DNA from 2 places in the Mesorhizobium sp. P2_C5_2 genome. Region 1 is predicted to be linked to the other one. Evidence: riboswitches for the same ligand, from Rfam matches in the RefSeq annotation. Region 1 holds a riboswitch; the other holds the start of a gene.
What was found. Region 1 has a riboswitch for S-adenosylmethionine ahead of AC1D1B_RS00125 (O-succinylhomoserine sulfhydrylase). Riboswitches for the same ligand answer to the same signal wherever they lie in the genome.
Positions count from the first base shown of each region.

Region 2: linked by a shared signal. The riboswitch ahead of metX (homoserine O-acetyltransferase MetX) and the one ahead of AC1D1B_RS00125 (O-succinylhomoserine sulfhydrylase) in region 1 are both predicted to bind S-adenosylmethionine.

Region 1 is NZ_JBFUDV010000001.1:22,352-26,600, reverse strand. It holds gene AC1D1B_RS00130 (ceramide glucosyltransferase) at 1-950, shown strand, start outside; gene AC1D1B_RS00125 (O-succinylhomoserine sulfhydrylase) at 978-2,168, opposite strand; SAM riboswitch at 2,226-2,303, opposite strand; gene AC1D1B_RS00120 (2'-deoxycytidine 5'-triphosphate deaminase) at 2,443-3,537, shown strand; gene AC1D1B_RS00115 (ABC transporter substrate-binding protein) at 3,633-4,249, shown strand, end outside.
Region 2 is NZ_JBFUDV010000010.1:85,650-89,898, reverse strand. It holds gene AC1D1B_RS28955 (prephenate/arogenate dehydrogenase family protein) at 1-160, opposite strand, end outside; gene hisC (histidinol-phosphate transaminase) at 165-1,274, opposite strand; SAM riboswitch at 1,403-1,480, shown strand; gene metX (homoserine O-acetyltransferase MetX) at 1,541-2,710, shown strand; gene metW (methionine biosynthesis protein MetW) at 2,707-3,321, shown strand; gene AC1D1B_RS28935 (DUF1330 domain-containing protein) at 3,330-3,650, opposite strand; gene AC1D1B_RS28930 (glycosyltransferase) at 3,933-4,249, shown strand, end outside.

The DNA.
Region 1 (4,249 bases):
TGAACTGGCCGCGCTACGAGCTGATCTTCTGCGTCGCCCACGCCGACGATCCGGTGGTCAAACTGATAAACAGGGCGATTGCCCGGTTTCCCAAAGTACCTGCCCGGCTTTTGGTCGGCGACGACCGCATCAGCAGCAATCCAAAACTCAACAATTGCGTCAAGGGCTGGGAAGCGGCGCGGCATCACTGGGTCATTCTTGCCGATTCCAACGTGCTGATGCCGACGGACTACGTCCAGCACCTGATGGCGGCCTGGCGGGATGATACCGGCCTTGTCTGCTCGACGCCGATCGGCTCGCGGCCGGACGGCTTCTGGGCCGAGGTCGAATGCGCCTTCCTCAACACGCTGCAGGCACGCTGGCAGTATGCCGGCGAGGCGCTCGGCCTCGGCTTTGCCCAGGGCAAGAGCATGCTGTGGAACAAGCCAATGCTCGACGCCAATGGCGGCATCCGCGCGCTGGCCGCCGAGATCGCCGAGGACGCGGCAGCGACCAAGCTGGTCAACGGGTTGAACCTGCACGTCAATCTCGTCGCCTCGCCTTTCGAGCAGCCGTTGGGGCAGCGCCGGCTTGGTGATATCTGGTCGCGCCAGGCCCGCTGGGCGCGCCTGCGCCGCGTCACCTTCCCGCTGTTCTTCGCGCCCGAAATCCTGACTGGCGTCGCCGTGCCGCTGGTGCTGGCGCTGACAGCGGCGGCCAGTGTCGGCGTCAGCCTGCCGGCAACCGCGCTGGCCGTTCTGGCGGCCGCCTATATTCCCGAGTGCACGCTGGCCGCGGCCAAGGGCTGGCACATGTCCCTGCGAATGATCCCGGCAATGATGGCGCGGGACATCATGCTTCCCGCGATCTGGGCGCGCGGCTGGCTGAGCGGCGCCATCGACTGGCGCGGCAACACCATGACCATCGGCACCAAGGCAGCCGAGCTGGAAGAGGCTTCGTCGGGCGCCTGAGCGCCCGCGCCGTGCTTCGGGTAAAGCCTACTTGGCCGCCTTCAGCGCCTGCTCGATATCCTCAAGCAGATCGTCGGTATCCTCAAGACCAACCGACAGCCTCAGCGTTCCCGGCCCGATGCCGAGCTCGGCGCGCGCCTCGTCGCTGAGGTTCTTGTGCGTCGTCGTCGCCGGATGGGTGATCAGGCTCTTGGCGTCGCCGAGATTGTTGGAGATCAGCACGATGTCGAGCGCGTTCTGCAGGGCGAAGGCCGCCTGCTTGCCGCCCTTGACGTCGAGGCAGATCAGCGTCGAGCCGCCGGTCATCTGCTTCTTGACGATATCGGCCTGCGGATGGTCGGCGCGGCCCGGATAGATGACGCGCGCGATCTCCGGCCGTCCGGCCAGGAAATCGGCGATCTTGGCCGCACTTTCCGTCTGCTGGCGCACACGCACCGGCAGTGTCTCCAGGCCCTTGAGCAGCGTCCAGGCGTTGAACGGCGACAGGCTCGGGCCGGTATGCCGGAAATAGTCGTGCAAATTCTCGTCGATCCACTTCTTGTCCGACAGGATGATGCCGCCAAGACAGCGCCCCTGGCCGTCAATATGCTTGGTCGCGGAGTAGACAACGATGTGGGCGCCGAGCAGCAAGGGCTTCTGCTGCAAGGGCGTGGCAAAGACGTTGTCGACGATCAACCGGGCGCCGATCGAGGTGGCCAGCGATGCCACGGCGGCGATGTCGACCACTTCCAGTGTCGGGTTGGTCGGGCTTTCCAGGAAGAACAGCTTGGTGTTCGGCCTGACTGCCTTTTCCCAATTGGCGATGTCGGTGCCGTCGACCAGCGTCGCCTCGATGCCGTATTTCGGCGCCAGCGTCTCGACCACCCAGCGGCAGGAGCCGAACAGCGCGCGCGCCGCAACGATGTGATCGCCGGCCTTGGCGCTGCACAGGAGCGCTGCCGTCACCGCCGCCATGCCCGATGCCGTAGCGCGGGCATCTTCGGCGCCTTCCAGCGCGCACATGCGCTTTTCGAACATGTCGACGGTCGGGTTGGCATAGCGCGAATAGATGAAACCCGGCTCCTCCCCCTTGAAACGGGCTTCGGCGGCCTGCGCCGTCTCGTAGACATAGCCCTGGGTCAGGTACATCGCTTCCGACGTCTCGCCGAATTGGGAACGCAGGGTTCCCCCGTGCACGAGGGCGGTCTGAGGCTTCCAGTTACGCTTCTTGGTGCTCATCGCTTTTGTTCCAGACACAAAAAAACCGGCCGCGAAAGTCGCAACCGGTCCATACGGCCTTGCGGCCCGACGGTCCTTTAGCGACTTGTTTAACGTGGCTGCAAGCCGACCGGCCAAATCACCACGGGATAACGACCCTTTAGACCTCAGCCATGCTTGCGTCAATTGCCGGCTTCATTAAGAGGTTTGTACCAGGCAGGTTCCGCAAAAGTGTCCAGCGGTTTTGCGGCAAGAACCTGCCACAAAGAGACCGGCCTTGGAGCGGAGCCAGCCATTGCGGCAGACAGGCATTCTTCCCGATCAGGATATTTCCGCGCTGTTCCAGTCCGGCGCGTTGAAGTCGCCGCGCGCACTCGATTCCGATCAGGTGCAGCCGGCGAGCCTCGATCTCAGGCTCGGCGACAACGCTTTTCGCGTCCGCGCCTCCTTTCTGCCCGGCCCCAACCACAAGGTGTCGGAGAAGCTCGAGCGGTTGAAGCTGCACGAGATCAGCCTGACCGAAGGCGCGGTGCTGGAAACCGGCTGCGTCTATATCGTGCCGCTGCTCGAGAGCCTCGCTCTGCCGGACAACATTTCGGCTTCGGCCAACCCCAAGAGCTCGACCGGACGGCTCGACATCTTCACCCGCGTGATGACCGATCGCGGCCACGAGTTCGACAAGATCGCCGCCGGCTATCACGGTCCGCTCTATCTCGAGGTCAGCCCGCGCACCTTCCCGATCGTCGTGCGTGCCGGTTCGCGGCTGTCGCAGATCAGGTTCCGCACCGGCAATGCTTTGCTGTCGGAAGCCGAGCTGAGCGAGTTGCATCGCGCCGAAATGCTGGTGGCGACCGAGCCGCCCAACATTTCCGGCGGCGGCATCGCGCTGTCGATCGATCTCGACGGCGATCAGAACGGCCTGGTCGGTTATCGCGGCAAGCATCACACCGGCCTGGTCGATGTCGACAAGCGCGCTGCCCAGGATGCCGTCGATTTCTGGGAGCCGCTCTACAAGAGCGGCGCCGGCGAACTGGTGCTTGATCCCGACGAGTTCTACATCCTTGTCAGCCGCGAAGCGGTGCACGTGCCGCCGCTCTACGCCGCCGAGATGACCCCCTTCGATCCGCTGGTCGGCGAGTTTCGCGTCCACTATGCCGGCTTCTTCGATCCGGGCTTCGGCCATTCGGCCTCCGGCGGCACCGGCAGCCGGGCGGTGCTGGAAGTGCGCAGCCACGAAGTGCCGTTCATCCTCGACCACGGCCAGATCGTCGGGCGGCTGGTGTACGAGCACATGCTGAAGCGGCCGCAGGCGCTCTACGGCACCGATCTCGGCTCGAATTACCAGGCTCAGGGCCTGAAGCTTTCCAAGCATTTCCGCACCGCCGGCTGAACCCTCAATCACCGTCGGGCAAAATACTTGCCTGTGCCGGCTCGTCATGCTTGGCTATCCTTGCTGCCGGAAAACAACGGCCTAGGGGAACAAAAATGCAAATATCGAAATGGATCATATCGGCAGCCGGCGCTGCCGTACTGGTGTTAGTAGCCGGCTCGCTGGCTGAGGCGCAGGAGAAATTGAAGATCGGCACCGAGGGAGCCTATCCGCCCTTCAACACCATCACCGCTGACGGCAAGGTCGAAGGCTTCGACATCGACATCACCAACGCGCTGTGCGCGCAGATGAAGGTCGAGTGCGAGATCGTCACCCAGGACTGGGACGGCATCATTCCGGCGCTGCAGGCGAAAAAGTTCGACGCCATCATCGCCTCGATGAGCATCACCGAGGAGCGCAAGAAGCAGGTTGCCTTCACCAACAAATATTACACCACGCCGCTGGCGCTGGTGGCGCCGAAGGACAGCGACCTCACCTCCACCGAACCGGCCGCTCTTGCCGGCAAGACGGTCGGCGCGCAGGCCTCGACCACCCAGGCCGACTATGCGCAGAACGCCTACGGCAAGGCGGGTGCGGAGGCGAAGCTTTACCCAACCCAGGAAGAGGCGATCACCGACCTGCAGAACGGCCGTCTCGACGCCGTCATCTCGGACAAGTTCGTGCTGATGGACTGGCTGAAGAAGGCGAGCGACGGCTGCTGCAAGCTGGTCGG
Region 2 (4,249 bases), on a different contig from region 1:
CGCCAAGACCGAGCTCCTTCGCCCGCGCAAGCGTGGTCGGGCTGCGCGTCGCGATGGCGACATGGCGGGCCAGGCCCTCGCGGCGGATGACACGGGCCAGCGACGAGCCGATCAGGCCGATGCCGACCAGCGCGATTTTCTCGAACATCGGTGATGTCATAGCTTCAGCTTTTCAGGAATGTCGTGAGGGCGTCGATGACGCCGCGATTGGCTTCTTCGGTGCCGACGCTCATGCGCAGCGCGTTGGGAAAGCCATAGCCGGTAACGCGCCGCAATATGTAGCCGCGCTGGGTGAGATAATCGTCCGCCGCCTCTGCCGAATGCTTCTTGTCCTGCGGAAAGTGGATGAGGACGAAATTGCCGACGCTGGGCGTCACCCTGAGCCCAAGCTTCGTCAGCTGTTCATTCAGCCAGGTCAGCCAGGTCTCGTTGTGCAACGAACTGCGCTCGACATGGGCGCGGTCACGAATGGCGGCAATGCCGGCCTCGATCGCCGTTGCGTTGACGTTGAAAGGGCCACGGATGCGATTGATGGCGTCGACGATGTGCAGCGGGCCATACATCCAGCCGATGCGCGCGCCGCCAAGGCCGAGCTTGGAGAAGGTGCGGGTCATGACCACGTTCTGCGCGCTGCCCGCCAGCTCGATGCCGGCCTCATAATCGTTGCGCCGGACATATTCGGCATAGGCGGCATCGAGCACCAGAAGCACATTGCCCGGCAGGGCGGCATGCAAACGGCGGACCTCCTGGAACGGCAAATAGGTGCCGGTCGGATTGTTGGGATTGGCGAGGAAGACGATCTTGGTCCGCGGCGTCACCGCGGCGAGGATCACGTCGACATCGGCGCGCTCGTCGGTCTCCTTGACCGTCACCGGTGTGCCGCCGGCCGACTGGATGTAGATCTTGTAGATCATGAAGGCGTGTTCGGTGATGATGGCCTCGTCGCCGGCCGCCAGATAGGTTTGCGCCAGCAGGCCCAAAATCTCGTCGGAGCCGTTGGAGCAGATGATGTTTGCCGGGTTGAGGCCATGCACTTCGGCGATCGCCTCGCGCAGCCGGCGGGCCGTGCCATCGGGATAGACATCGAGCTTGCTGGCCACTTCACGCGCGGCCTCGATCGCCTTCGGCGACGGGCCGAGCGGGTTCTCGTTCGACGACAATTTATGGACCTTGGCGACGCCGGCCGGCGCGGTGCTCTTGCCAGGCACATAGGCGTCGATGTCCATGATGCCCGCGCGGGGCGTTGGCCGTGCCTTGTCCGCTGTCTTGTCCATGTCGCAAATCCGTCGAGAATACCTCCGTCCGGAGGCCGCAGCGGAAATACAAGCCGTGGCCACGAATGTCGAGAGGCGGCGGCAATAGCTTGCCGTTGACGCCGGGCCGCGCGAGTTCTAGAAGAACGCAACAGTTCCGTGGTGATTTGGCCGGTCGGCTTGCAGCCACGTTAAACAACTCGCTAAAGGGCCGTTTGCGTGACGTAACCGGCTTTGCGATCGCATTGCCGGTTTTTTATTGCCTGACGGCGGGCAAGGAGAGTCACATGACCGCGCTCCGCGCTGCAAAAACCAACAACGAGGCCGACAACCCGTCGAGCCCGGTGTTGCGTTTCGGCCCTGACAAGCCGCTCAAGCTCGACGCCGGCACGCTTTTGTCGCCGTTCCAGATCGCCTACCAGACCTACGGCACGCTGAACGACGCGCGCACCAACGCCATCCTGGTCTGCCACGCGCTGACCGGCGACCAGCATGTCGCCAACACCAATCCGGTGACCGGCAAGCCCGGCTGGTGGGAAGTGCTGATCGGCCCTGGCAAGATCATCGACACCAACCGTTTCTTCGTCATCTGCTCCAACGTCATCGGCGGCTGTCTCGGCTCCACCGGCCCGGCCTCGACCAATCCCGCCACCGGCAAGCCTTACGGGCTCGACCTGCCAATCATCACCATCCGCGACATGGTGCGGGCGCAGCTGATGCTGGTCGACCATTTCGGCATCGAGAAGCTGTTTTGCGTGCTCGGCGGCTCGATGGGTGGCATGCAGGTGCTCGAATGGGCATCGTGCTATTCCGAGCGCGTCTTCTCGGCTTTGCCGATCGCCACCGGCGCGCGCCATTCCTCGCAGAACATCGCCTTCCATGAGGTCGGCCGTCAGGCTGTCATGGCCGACCCGGACTGGCATGGCGGCAAATATTTCGAGCACGGCAAGCGCCCTGAAAAAGGGCTGGCGGTGGCGCGCATGGCGGCCCACATCACCTATCTGTCGGAAGCCGCCCTGCACCGAAAATTCGGCCGCAATCTGCAGGACCGCGACGCGCTGACCTTCGGTTTCGACGCCGACTTCCAGATCGAGAGCTATTTGCGCCATCAGGGCATGACCTTCGTCGACCGCTTCGACGCCAACTCCTATCTCTACATGACCCGCTCGATGGACTATTTCGACCTTGCCGCCGACCACGGCGGCCGGCTGGCCGATGCATTTACTGGCACAAAGACGCGCTTCTGCCTGGTATCGTTCACCTCGGACTGGCTGTTCCCGACCGAGGAGAGCCGCTCGATCGTGCATGCGCTGAACGCCGCCGGCGCATCCGTCTCCTTCGTCGAGATCGACACCGATCGCGGCCATGACGCCTTCCTGCTCGACGAGCCGGAACTGTTCGCCGCCATCAACGGCTTCATCGGCTCGGCCGCTCGCGCCAGGGGGCTCGCCTCATGAGCGTCAACCGCGCCCAGCGCGTCGACCTCGAAGTCGTCGCCGGCCTCATCCCGCCGCTCTCGCGGGTGCTCGACGTCGGCTCCGGCGACGGCCTGCTGCTCGAATTGCTGCAGGAGACCAAACAGGTCGACGGCCGCGGACTGGAACTGTCGCAGCGCGGCGTCAACGAATGCGTGGCGCGCGGCCTCTCGGTCATTCAGGGCGATGCCGACACCGACCTCGAATTCTATCCCGACAAGGGTTTTGACTTCGTCGTCCTGTCACAGACCCTGCAGGCGACCCGCAACCCGAAGCTGGTGCTCGACGAACTGTTGAGGATCGGCAATCGCGCCATCGTCTCCTTCCCCAATTTCGGCCATTGGCGGGTGCGGCTGTCGCTGTTCTTCAAGGGAAGGATGCCGGTGACCGAGGACCTGCCCTATTCCTGGTACGACACGCCCAACATCCATTTCTGCACCATCCGCGACTTCGTCAACCTGGTCGAGGAGCTCGGCGCCTCGGTCGAGAAAGCCACCGCGCTCGACGGCAACGGCCAGAAGATCGGCCTGTCGATGCCATGGTGGTTCTGGAATTTCTTCGGCCAGCAGGCGGTGTTCTTGCTGAAGCGCTAGGGTTTGCCCTATTCCAGCACGTCTGTGGCCTTGTGCGGGTGCCTGACCCCGTCGGCGATGACCACATCGGCTTGGGAATTGTCGGTACGCAAGGCCAGGATCTCCCGATAGGCAGGCGAATCATACCAGCCGCGCGCATTTTCCCTGTCCGGAAACTCGATGACGATCAGATGCCCGGGCCATTCGTTCTCGATCACGTCCAGGTCGCCGCCATGGACTAGAAAGCGGCCGCCGAACGGCTCCAGCGTGGCGTCGATCCTCTGCAGATACTCGACAATCTGCGGTCCCATCGTGACTTGACGCATATGGGCGACGGCGTAAGCGGTCATGACGGAACTCCCTGTTCAAACGGAGCCGAACGACCGGCTTCGTGGGCGCAATCTGCCGGGACGATGGCCATCGGTCGATTACGCCTGAGGTAATAGGAACGCGGCCATCGAGGTGGCACGCCTATCCTCCCTCCAACGCACGGCTCCCGATCCTGCGAGGGTGTTGCCATTGGGGCGCGAGGCTCGAAATTCGTCATTTCAGGCTGGTCGCCGCTCGCATCGCGTGATGACATGGGAACATGTTCTTTGTAGCGTTGCCTCGCAGGTGATACTGAGCGGGGCATGGAACGGAAAAATCCGACCTATTCGATTGTTGTCGAAATGGAGAATGCCAAGTCCATCAACGAAGATGAGATTGGCGTTGCATTCACTGCTTTGGCGCGCGAGATCGAAGAGGCAACGGCGGACGAACAGTACGCCAAACCGGAGCTTATTATCGTCCACAGCGGGCAGAATACCGATACGCCGCTGCTCCAGCAGCGTATCTGCGAACTTGTCCCGCGACTTGGCACGGTAGCAAACCTGGTCTTCGGCGCCTGCACCGGCGGCCGATACTATGAGGTCAAAAACAAGGGCGCCCAGTGTGCAACGGGCGACGT